2 regions of the Streptomyces sp. NPDC028928 genome follow, and region 1 is predicted to be linked to the other one. Evidence: riboswitches for the same ligand, from Rfam matches in the RefSeq annotation. Region 1 holds a riboswitch; the other holds the start of a gene.

The links. A riboswitch is a leader RNA that binds a small molecule or an ion and turns the genes downstream of it on or off. The one in region 1 is predicted to bind ZMP and ZTP.
Region 2: linked by a shared signal. The riboswitch ahead of ACZ4U1_RS03890 (bifunctional 5,10-methylenetetrahydrofolate dehydrogenase/5,10-methenyltetrahydrofolate cyclohydrolase) and the one ahead of ACZ4U1_RS22900 (glycine hydroxymethyltransferase) in region 1 are both predicted to bind ZMP and ZTP.

Annotation. Positions count from the first base shown of each region.
Region 1 covers NZ_JBVHVI010000009.1:225,830-231,512, reverse strand. Annotated here, with positions in the region: gene trpS (tryptophan--tRNA ligase) at 1-128, opposite strand, end outside; gene ACZ4U1_RS22900 (glycine hydroxymethyltransferase) at 230-1,684, opposite strand; ZMP/ZTP riboswitch at 1,720-1,808, opposite strand; gene rocD (ornithine--oxo-acid transaminase) at 1,911-3,119, shown strand; gene ACZ4U1_RS22890 (nuclear transport factor 2 family protein) at 3,120-3,581, opposite strand; gene ACZ4U1_RS22885 (TetR/AcrR family transcriptional regulator) at 3,675-4,238, shown strand; gene ACZ4U1_RS22880 (glutathionylspermidine synthase family protein) at 4,235-5,419, opposite strand; gene ACZ4U1_RS22875 (hypothetical protein) at 5,433-5,683, opposite strand, start outside.
Region 2 covers NZ_JBVHVI010000001.1:861,309-866,991, forward strand. Annotated here, with positions in the region: gene ACZ4U1_RS03875 (S-(hydroxymethyl)mycothiol dehydrogenase) at 1-437, opposite strand, end outside; gene ACZ4U1_RS03880 (hypothetical protein) at 612-914, opposite strand; gene ACZ4U1_RS03885 (nuclear transport factor 2 family protein) at 1,087-1,452, shown strand; ZMP/ZTP riboswitch at 1,540-1,620, shown strand; gene ACZ4U1_RS03890 (bifunctional 5,10-methylenetetrahydrofolate dehydrogenase/5,10-methenyltetrahydrofolate cyclohydrolase) at 1,647-2,495, shown strand; gene ACZ4U1_RS03895 (glycosyltransferase) at 2,732-3,961, shown strand; gene ACZ4U1_RS03900 (alcohol dehydrogenase) at 3,997-5,022, opposite strand; gene ACZ4U1_RS03905 (TetR/AcrR family transcriptional regulator) at 5,146-5,683, opposite strand, start outside.

The DNA of each region.
Region 1 (5,683 bases):
ATGTAGAAGGCGTCGTGGGACTCCTGCAGGGCCACCCACTGGCGGACGGCGCCGAGGTAGTTGCCGAGGTGGAACGAGCCGGCGGTGGGCTGGATGCCGGAGAGCACGCGGGGTCGGTCAGTCGCCATGTTTTTTATTGTCTCAGAGAGCTCGGGGGGTTCTGTGCGTGGGGAACTGCGCGTAGTCGGTGGTTGCTCGCGCAGTTCCCCGCGCCCCTTTCAGGGGCGTGTCAGCCGAGGTCGACTTCCGGGTAGAGGGGGAAGCCCGCGACCAGGTCAGTCGCTCGCTGGGAGATCTCCTGGGCGACCTTCTCGTCCAGGACGTGGGCGGCCTTGGACGGGGCGCCCGACTTGGTGGTGCCCGGCTCCGTCGTCGTCAGGACGCGGTCGATCAGGGACGCCACCTCGTCCATCTCCGCCGTGCCGAGGCCGCGGGTGGTGAGGGCCGGGGTGCCGACGCGGATGCCGGAGGTGTACCAGGCGCCGTTCGGGTCGGCCGGGATGGCGTTGCGGTTGGTGACGATGCCCGAGTCGAGCAGGGCCGACTCGGCCTGGCGGCCGGTGAGGCCGTAGGAGGTGGCGACGTCGATCAGGCAGAGGTGGTTGTCGGTGCCGCCGGTGACCAGGGTGGCGCCGCGGCGCATCAGGCCCTCCGCCAGCGCGCGGGAGTTGTCGACGATGCGCTGGGCGTAGTCCTGGAAGGAGGGCCGGCGGGCCTCGGCGAGGGCGACGGCCTTGGCGGCCATGACGTGCGGGAGCGGGCCGCCGAGGACCATCGGGCAGCCGCGGTCGACCTGGTCCTTGAGGGAGTCGTCGCACAGGACCATGCCGCCGCGCGGGCCGCGCAGGGACTTGTGGGTGGTCGTGGTGACGATCTGGGCGTGCGGGACCGGGTCGAAGTCGCCGGTGAGGACCTTGCCCGCGACCAGGCCGGCGAAGTGCGCCATGTCGACCATGAGGGTGGCGCCGACCTCGTCGGCGATCTCGCGCATGATCCGGAAGTTCACCAGACGGGGGTACGCGGAGTAGCCGGCGACGATGATCAGCGGCTTGAACTCGCGGGCCTGGGCGCGCAGGGCCCCGTAGTCGACCAGGCCGGTGGCGGGGTCGGTGCCGTAGGAGCGCTGGTCGAACATCTTGCCGGAGATGTTGGGGCGGAAGCCGTGGGTGAGGTGGCCGCCGGCGTCCAGGGACATGCCGAGCATGCGCTGGTTGCCGAAGGCCTGGCGCAGCTCGGCCCAGTCGGCGTCGGTCAGGTCGTTGATCTGGCGGGCGCCGGCCTTCTCCAGGAAGGGCGCCTCGACACGGTCGGCCAGGACGGCCCAGAAGGCGACGAGGTTGGCGTCGATGCCGGAGTGCGGCTGGACGTAGGCGTGGCGGGCACCGAAGAGTTCGCGGGCGTGCTCGGCGGCGAGGGCCTCGACGGTGTCGACGTTGCGGCAGCCGGCGTAGAAGCGGCGGCCGATGGTGCCCTCGGCGTACTTGTCGCTGAACCAGTTGCCCATCGCGAGCAGCGTCGCCGGGGAGGCGTAGTTCTCGGACGCGATCAGCTTGAGCATGTCGCGCTGGTCGGCGACCTCCTGACCGATGGCGTCGGCGACGCGGGGCTCGACGGCGCGGATGACGTCGAGGGCGGCCCGGAAGGCCGTGGACTCGGTGGAGAGGGGGGCGGAATTCTCGGGCATCGGGGGGACCTCCGGACGGTGTGCGTACAGCGTTCACGTTCGGCCCAGGCGCACGGCACTCTTCCCGCTCGGGCCGCTCCCTGATGGTCCGTCCCATCCCAGCGCGCCAGTCACGGCCCGCTCGTCAGATTACCGGGCGCGCCGGACGGCGCAGGTCCCGCGTCCACCATGCGAGCGAGGATATGAAGGGGTTCACCGTCGTTTCCGGTCGTACTCGGGAGAGGCCGTGACCGCTGCAGAAGACCTCATCGCCGCCGCCGACGCGCACTGCGCGCCCACCTACGACCCGCTTCCGGTGGTGATCGCCACGGGTGAGGGGGCGTGGCTGACGGACGTGGCGGGACGGCGGTACCTGGACATGCTGGCCGGTTACTCCGCGCTGAACTTCGGACACGGCAACCGGCGGCTGGCCGAGGCGGCCCGGCGCCAGCTGGACCGGGTCACGCTGACCTCCCGCGCCTTCTACCACGACCGGTTCGCCGCGTTCTGCACCGAGCTGGCCCAGCTGTGCGGGATGGAGATGGTGCTGCCCATGAACACGGGCGCGGAGGCGGTGGAGAGCGCGGTGAAGACGGCCCGGAAGTGGGGGTACCGGGTGAAGGGGGTGCCCGCGGAGATGGCGAAGGTCGTCGTGGCGACCGGCAACTTCCACGGCCGTACGACCACGGTGATCAGCTTCTCGACGGATCCGGAGGCGCGGGCGGACTTCGGTCCGTACACGCCGGGCTTCGAGATCGTGCCGTACGGCGATCTGACGGCGATGCGGTCGGCGCTGACGGAGAACACGGTGGCGGTGCTGCTGGAGCCGATCCAGGGCGAGTCCGGGGTGATCGTGCCGCCCGCCGGTTATCTGGCCGGGGTGCGCGAGCTGACCCGCGAGCGGAACGTCCTCTTCATCGCCGACGAGATCCAGTCGGGGCTGGGCCGCACCGGGCGGACCTTCGCGTGCGAGCACGAGGGGGTCGTACCGGACGTGTACGTGCTGGGCAAGGCGCTGGGCGGCGGGATCGTGCCGGTGTCGGCGGTGGTGTCGAGCGCGGCGGTGCTCGGCGTGTTCCGGCCGGGTGAGCACGGCTCGACGTTCGGCGGGAATCCGCTGGCCTGCGCGGTGGCGCTGGAGGTGATCGCGATGCTGCGGACCGGGGAGTACCAGGAGCGGGCGGCGCGGCTGGGCGAACGGCTGCACGGGGTGCTGGGCGAGCTGCCGGGTACGGGCCGGGTGACGGCGGTACGGGGGCGCGGGCTGTGGGCCGGGGTGGACGTCTCCCGGGCGGTCGGCACCGGGCGGGAGGTCTCCGAGCGGCTGCTGGCCCGCGGGGTCCTGGTCAAGGACACCCACGGGCCGACGATCCGGATCGCGCCGCCGCTGGTGATCGCCGAGGAGGACCTGGACTGGGGGCTGGAGCAGCTGCGGGCGGTGCTGTCCGGGGCATGATCAGCGGAGCGGGATGTCGGTGCCGTGCTGGTCCGCGGGCCGGGGTCCGAAGATGCGCCGGTCGCTCTCGTCGATGGCGACGTCGTTGATGCTCGCCTCCCGGCGGCGCATCAGGCCGTGCTCGTCGAACTCCCACAGTTCGTTGCCGTAGGAGCGCCACCACTGGCCGTCGGTGTCACGGCACTCGTACTGGAAGCGGACGGCGATGCGGTGGTCGTGGAAGCTCCAGAGGCTCTTGCGCAGCGCGTAGTCCCGTTCGCGCTGCCACTTCTCGGTCAGGAAGGCGACGATCTCGTCCCGGCCGGTGACGAACCGGTCCCTGTTCCGCCAGACGGAGTCCGGGGTGTAGGCGAGGGCCACCCGGTGGGGGTCGCGGGTGTTCCAGGCGTCCTCGGCGGCCTGCACCTTCCGGCGGGCGGTTTCCAGGGTGAAGGGCGGGTGGGGCGGGTGGTCTTCGGGCACGGCGGCCTCCTCGGGCCTCAGGTCGAGAACGAGCGTTCTCGACGCGGTGCGCCTAAAATAGAGAACGCACGTTCTCGACGTCAAGGAGCCCGGATGCCCGCCCCCCTCACCGAGGAACAGACCCGCCTGGACCGCGAGACCCTCCTCGACGCCGCGGAGGCCCTCTTCTACGCGCACGGCATCCAGGCGGTCGGGATGGACCGGGTCCGCGAGGCGTCCGGCCTGCCCCTGAAGCGGATCTACCGGCTCTTCGCCACCAAGGAGGACCTCGTGGTCGCCATGCTCCGGCGACGCGACCGGCGCTGGCGCGCGAGCCTGGCCGCGCACGTGGAGAACGTCCCGGACCCCCGCGGGCGGGTGCTGGCGGTCTTCGACTGGCTCGCCGAGTGGTTCGCCGAGCCCGGCTTCCGCGGCTGCGCCTGGATCAACGTCCACGGTGAGCTGGGCGAGTCGTCCGAGCCCGTCCTGGCCGAGGTCCGGTCCCACAAGCAGGCCTTCCACGACCAGTTGGCGACCTGGGTCCGTGCCACGGGCGTGCCGGTGGCGGAGCCGGTGTACCTGCTCACGGAGGGAGCCATCGTCACGGCGGGCATCACCGGGGATCCGGCCGTGGCGGGGCAGGCTCGGGCGGCGGTGGAGAGGCTGCTCGGCGGCTAGAGGATCACATGGGGCAGGAAGCGGGCGTACTCGTCGGTGATCAGGCCTGTGGATTCGCGGATGCCGAGGCCCGCCGGTTCGTCCTGGACGACCCAGGCGCCGAGGACCACGTGGTTGCCGTCGAAGGTGGGGAGGGGGGCCAACTGCTGGTAGCAGCAGGGCTCGTCACGCGGGACGACGGGTGTGCCCGGGGGGTGGACGGTGACGCCCTCGCCCTCTCGGCCGAGGAGGGGCTTGGCAACGTAGCCGGTGGTGCCGGCCAGCTCGCGGGGGCCGTCCAGGTAGGCGGGGAGGAGGTTGGGGTGGTCCGGGTACAGCTCCCAGAGGATGGGCAGCAGGGCCTTGTTGCTCAGGAGCATCTTCCAGGCCGGTTCGATCCACAGGGTGCTGCCGGTGCCACCGCCGTTGTCCAGGGTGTCCAGGACGTGCCCGCCGAAGGCGTCGGTGGTGAGCCACTCCCACGGGTAGAGCTTGAAGATGCCCCGGATGAACCGGAGTCGGTTGTCCACGAAGCGGCCGGAGAGGGTGTCCCAGCCGATCTCCTCCATGGCCAGCCAGTCGGTGGTCAGGCCGGCCTGCTCGGCCGTCTCCTTGAGGTAGGCCACCGTCATCAGGTCCTCGCCGAGTTCGTCGGCGGCGGAGTGCGCGAAGTGCAGCGGGCTGCCGGGCGGGAGGAGCGCGGACTGGGCGCGCCAGGCTTCCACCAGGCGTACGTGCAGGGAGTTCCACTGGTCCGCGCCGGGGAAACGATCCTCCATCCAGAACCACTGCGGGGAGGCGGCCTCGACCAGGGAGGTGGGGGTGTCCGCGTTGTACTCCAGCAGCTTCGCCGGTCCCGTCCCGTCGTAGCGCAGGTCGAAACGGCCGTAGACGGACGGGAGTTCGGCGCGGCGGTGCCAGGCCTCGGTGACCGCCGCGGCCACCCGCGGGTCGGTGATGCCGAGGTCGGCGAGCCGGTCCTCGGCCACGATGTGTCCGGCCGCCGCGAGGCACATGCGGTGCAGTTCCTCGACGGTCTCCTCCAGCGCCTCGACCTCCTCCAGAGAGAAGACGTAGTAGGCGCTCTCGTCCCAGTAGGGGCGCAGCGAGCCGTCGGGGTGGCGGGTGAGCGGGTAGATCAGGCCCTGGGCCTCGACGGTCTGCTGCCAGCCGGGGCGGGGCGTGAGGGTACGGCGTTCCATGGGTGTGTTCCGGTCAGCCGCCGGAGCTGCCCTTGCCGCCGCCGAAGCCACCGCGGTGGACTCCGCCGCTCCCGCTGTGGTGGTCGTCGTCATCGTCGTACGAGCCGCTGCCCGAGCCCCCGCCCGGCTTGGTGAAGGAGCCGCCGTCGACCCAGCCGTCCTCCTCCTCGCCGTCGTAGTACCAGGCGGCGTCGACCTTCTTCTTGAGGCTCTTCTTCTTGCCCGCCGTCTTGCCCGTCGTCTTCAGGGAACCGCTCGTCGTCG
Region 2 (5,683 bases), on a different contig from region 1:
CACTGACCGGCCGCGACGAGCGTCTTCTCGGCGAAGGCGCCGATCCCGAGGGCCGGGGACAGCTCCTGGCCGGTGGCGGCGAGGGTCATCTTCTGCCGCGCGTTGTGCGTGTCGAAGCAGTACCAGGGCCGGCCGCGCAGACAGGCCCGGCACTGCCCGCACACCGCACGCCAGTTGAGGATGACGAAGTCACCGGGGGCGACGTCGGTGACGCCCGCGCCGACCGACTCCACGACACCGGCGGCCTCGTGACCGAGCAGGAAGGGGAAGTCGTCCGAGATTCCGCCCTGTTTGTAGTGCAGATCGGTGTGACAGACCCCGCAGGCCTGGACGCGTACGACGGCTTCGCCGGGACCCGGGTCCGGCACCACGATCGTCTCGACCCGTACGGGCTCGTCCTTGCCCGGTGCGATCACGCCGCGCACTTCCTGCGCCATCGTCTGGTCCCTTCCTTCGGTTGCCTTCTCCGCCGACCCTACGCGCGACCGATGGGTAGCGGGACGGACCACAAGGGTGATCGTGGATCTTTCCACCAGGGGACGCCCGCACCGGCTGCGCACAGCGGTGAGGGCCGCCCCGGCCGGGACGGCCCTCATCTTGCGGAAGTCTCGTCAGTGGATGCCGCCGACCAGGCCGAGCAGGGGCGCCGCGGGGGCGATGACCTGCTCCAGCTGGTTCAGCTGGTTCAGCTCGCGGAGGTGTTTCAGCTCCCCCAGCTGTTCGCTGACCCGCGGGACGCGGTCCTTGTGCGGGGCGGGGAGATCACCGGCGGAGAGCGAGTCCAGCGTGTTCAGCACGCCGAGCTTCCCGACGAGCGGTGTGCCGGTGTCCGCCGCGCTCGCCTGCGGTGCGGCGAGGCCCGCGATCCCGGCGGCCAGACCGACGGCGGCGACGATACGTCGTGTTGAGATCATGTCCTCAGCAACGGCCGCGGGCCCCGCCCGGACACGGGCGGCGGGCCGCGCTCACCCGTGAGGCGGAGCGCGGCGGCTGCGCTTGCCGTGGCCGCCGGGCCGGAGGAGTCTCGGAGAGGGGACCCGTGCGGCCCGCTCCCGGTCGGGTCGCGGGCGCCTGAAGGAGGTCACCATGGGTACCACGACGGGGTCCGGTTTCGACACCGAGACACTGCGCCGGGCCATCGAGGGGAACACCGGCAACAACCTGCTGTCGCTCTACGCGGACGACGCGGAGATCCGCATCGTCGACCGCAACAACCAGCCCAGCCACCCGACGGTTCTGCACGGCCGGGGCCAGATCGCCGAGTTGCTGGACGACGTCTACAGCCGCGACATGACGCACAAGCTGGACCAGTGCGTCGTGCAGGGCGACCGCGCCGCCTACAGCGAGTCCTGCGAATACGCGGACGGCACCCGGGTCCTCGCCGAGTCGATGGTCACCCTGCGGGACGGCAAGATCGCCGATCAGCTCATCATCCAGGCCTGGGACGAGTAGCGCCCGGCCACAGGTCGGAAGGTCCAGGTCACCGCACGGCTGACCTGGACCTTCTCGGCGCGGGCCGGACCGGCTCGGTTACGCTGTACTGCGGGCCGTGACTGGCGCTGAGGTGGAGCACCACCGGGGAGCGGTCCGTGGTGGTTGCCGCGCGCCTGGGCGAGGAGAGTCGATCCAGCTCAGGAGTGTGCAGCATGACCCAGGCCCGTCTGATGGACGGCACCGCGCTCGCCCGCCGCATGGTCGAGGAGACGGCGCGGAAGGCCGCCGTCCTCACCGAACGCACCGGTAGCGCGCCCTGTCTCGCGACCGTGCTGGTCGGCGAGGACCCGGCCTCCGTGACGTACGTCCGCATGAAGCAGAACCGCTGCCGCAAGGCCGGCATCGAGTCCCGGCACGTGGCGCTGCCCGCGGCCACCACGACCGCCGAACTCGTCGGTACTCTGCGGGAGTTGTCGGCCGACCCGGGCGTGCACGGGATCCTGCTGCAGCACCCGGTGGGCGACCACGTCGACGAGCGGGCCGCGTTCGAGGCGATCGCGCCGGAGAAGGACGTGGACGGCGTCACCTTCGCCTCGTTCGCCACGATGAGCTTCGGACTGCCCGGCTTCGTCTCCTGCACGCCGGGCGGCATCGTGCGGCTGCTGGACGAGTACGGCGTCGACCCGTCGGGGAAGCGGGCCGTGGTGGTGGGCCGCAGCGCGATCCTCGGCAAGCCGGTGGGCATGCTGCTGCTGGCCCGGGACGCGACCGTGACGTACTGCCACTCGCGCACCCGGGACCTGTCGGCGGCGGTCCGCGAGGCGGACATCGTCGTGGCCGCGGTCGGCCGGCCGCGGCTGATCCGCGGGCAGGACATCAAGCCGGGCGCGGTCGTGGTCGACGCGGGCTACAACCCGGGCAACGTCGGCGACGTGGACTTCGACTCGGCCGTGGAGCGGGCCTCGCTGATCACCCCGGTGCCGGGCGGGGTCGGTCCGATGACGATCGCCACGCTGCTGGAGCAGACCGTGGAGGCCGCCGCCCGGCAGCTGGGGGCGTGAGCGGGGACGCAGGGGACGGTGGGGTCAGCGCATCCAGGCGCTGACCCCGTCCCGGGCGGCCGAGGCGGTCCGTCACCTGTCCCGCGGGCCGCAACCCCCTGTCGTCCGCGAGCACCCGGACCAGGGCCGCGGACTCGCGGGCACCGAGCGTCCGGTGGTCCAGCAACTCTCTGAGCGCGTCGATGAGTTCGGAGTGCCCGGGGAGTCGCATACTGGCCGTCGTGCGCGTTGCCATCATGACGGCGGGATCCCGGGGTGATGCCGCCCCCTACACCGGGCTCGGGCACCGGCTCGCCCTGGCCGGACACGAGGTCACCCTGGTCACACACGGCCGCTTCGCACCGCTGGTGGCCGGGTCGGGGGTGCGGTTCCGCGCGCTGCCGCTGGATCCGCGGGCGGAGCTGGAGTCCCCGCGCGGCCGGGGCCTGCACCGCAGCACGAGCGGTGCCGGAAAGCTGCTGCGGGTGGTGGGCCTGGCGCGGCGCCTGGTCGGACGGCTGACCGAGGACCTGCTCGACGCGGCGCGGGACAGCGACGTCCTGCTGCTGTCCGCCTCCCTGGCCCCGCTCGGGCACGCGATCGCCGAGGGGCTGCGCCTGCCGAGCCTCGGCGTCTATCTGCAACCCCTCGCCACCACCCGGGAGTTCGCCCCGGCGATGCTCGGCGGCGGCTCCTGGGGCGGGCCGGTCAACCGGCTCGCCGGGCAGGGGGTGAGCCTGGCCGTGGAGCATGTCTTCGCCGGGGCCGTCCCGGCCCTGCGCGAGCGGCTCGGCCTGCCCCCGCTGCGGACCGGTGCGGCGCGGCGCGCGCGGGAGCGGCGGCACTGGCCGGTGCACCACGGCTTCAGCCCCCTGGTGGTGCCCCGGCCCGGGGACTGGCGGACGGGCCTGGAGGTGGGCGGTTACTGGTGGCCGTACGACACCGAGGCCCGGCTCGGCGGGCCGCTGCGGGAGTTCCTCGACGCCGGGCCGCCGCCGGTGTTCGTCGGGCTGGGCAGCGCCACCGTGCCGGACGCCGGGCGGGTCAGCGCGCGGGTGGTGGCGGCGCTGCGCCGGGCCGGGCTGCGCGGGGTGATCCAGCGCGGCTGGGGCGGGCTCGCGGCCGACGGGGACGACATGCTGACCATCGGCGAGGTGCCGCACTCGGTGCTGTTCCCGGAGATGGCCGCCGTGGTCCACCACGCGGGCGCGGGCACCACGGCGGCGGGGCTGCGCGCCGGGGTGCCGGCCGTGCCGGTGCCGGTCCAGTTCGACGCGGGTTTCTGGTCCGCCCGGCTGGTCGCGCTGGGTGTCGCCCCGGCCGTCGTACCGCTGCGCCGTCTGACCGTGGACGAGCTGGCCGCGGCGCTGGTGCGGGCCACCCGGGACCCGGCGTACCGGCGGCGCGCCGGCGCCCTGGGCGCGCGTGTCCGGGCCGAGGACGGCGCCGCGCCGGTGCTGGCCGCGCTGGACCGGCTGGACGGCTGAGGCGGCCTCGGGGTGTCAGCCGGCGCCTCGGGGTGTCAGCCGGCGGTGAGCACCATCCGGAAGCGGGCGGCGCCGGCGAGCATCTTGTCGTACGCCTCTCCGGCCTGCTCCAGCGGGACGGTCTCGGTCATCGGGCGGATGCCGTGCAGGGCGCTGAACGCCATGGTGTCCTCGACGTCCTGCGCGGTGCCGGACGGGTGTCCACGGACGACCAGTCCGCCCATGATCAGCTGCACCGGGGTGATGCCCAGCGGCTCGGGAACGGCGCCGATGACGATCAGTTCGCCGCGGGGTGCCAGTCCGTCGACGGTGGCCGTGATGGCGTCGGAGCTGCCGGCGGTGGCGAGGACGGCCCGCGCCGCGCCGAGGGAGCGCAGCGCCTCGGCGACCGGTGTCCCGGCGGTGCTGTCGACATAGTGGTGGGCGCCCAGTCGCTTGGCGAAGTCGGCCTTCTCGGCGCCCCGGGCGATGGCCACGGTCTCGAAGCCCATCGCCACCGCGTACTGCACGCCGAGATGGCCGAGGCCGCCGAGGCCGAGCACCGCGACCAGGTCGCCGGGCCGGGCGGAGCTGCGCCGCAGCCCGTGGTACGTGGTGACGCCCGCGCAGGCCAGGGGCCCGGCGTCGCTCGCCGAGAGGGCCTCGGGGATGCGGGCCAGGGCGTCGACGGGCGCGATCACCCGCTCGCCGAACCCGCCGTCGTAGGCCCATCCCGGGACCTTCAGGTCGGCGCACACGATGAAGTCGCCCTGGCGGCAGGGCCGGCAGTGGCCGCAGCTGCCGCCGAACCAGCCGACCGCGACCCGGTCGCCGGGCCGGTAGCCCCACTCCTGCGTGCCCTCGCCCAGCTCCTCCACGCGTCCGGCGATCTCGTGCCCGGGCACCACCGGGAAGGTGACGCCCGGTAGTCCGCCGTTGACGAAGAAGGCGTCACTGTGGCAGATCCCGCACGCCTCGACGGCGATCCGCACCTGGCCGGGTCCCGGCCTCGGCACCTCGCGCTCGGTCTGCTCGAACGCGCCGCCCGGCTCGGTGACCTGCGCGACTCGATAGGTACTCATGGGTTTCTCCGGAGTACGGGTACGACGGTCTCCCGCACCAGCAGACCAGCTCCGGCCCGATCCCGCGCGCCGAACCCCGCCGGACCCCGCTGACCTGGGCGGCCCGGTCCCGCGGGCCCGTGGTCAGGGGTTCCCGGGGCGCCAGCCCTCGGGCCGGAGCATGCCCAGCAGCAGCCGGACCAGCTCGTCCACGACCTCGTCGAGCGTGGCGTCCACCCAGCCGGCGGTCCAGTCGTGCAGCAGGCCGTTGACGCTGCCGATGAAGGCCGTGGCCGCGAGGCGGTAGTCGCGCGGCGCCGCCTCCCCGCGGGCCACGGCGGCGTCCGCCTCGGCGCGGATGAGGTCGACCCAGCGGGCGCGGCGGGCCAGGCGCTGCTCCTCCAGGCGCGGGCTGACCCCGATGATCTCCATGAAGGCGATACGGATGCGGCGCGGGTCGCTGGTGACGTCGTGGGCGTAGGCACGGAAGAGCACGGTGGCGCGCTCGGCCAGCGGCAGGCCCTGCGCGGTGGCGAGGGCGTCCAGGACGGCCTGCTCGGCCCAGCCGTTGACCTCCAGGTGCAGCGCGGCGAGGACGTCCTCCAGGGTGCGGAACTCCTCGTAGAACTGGCGCGTGGACAGGCCGGCGGCCTGGCTCAGCGCGGCGACCGTGGTGCCCCGG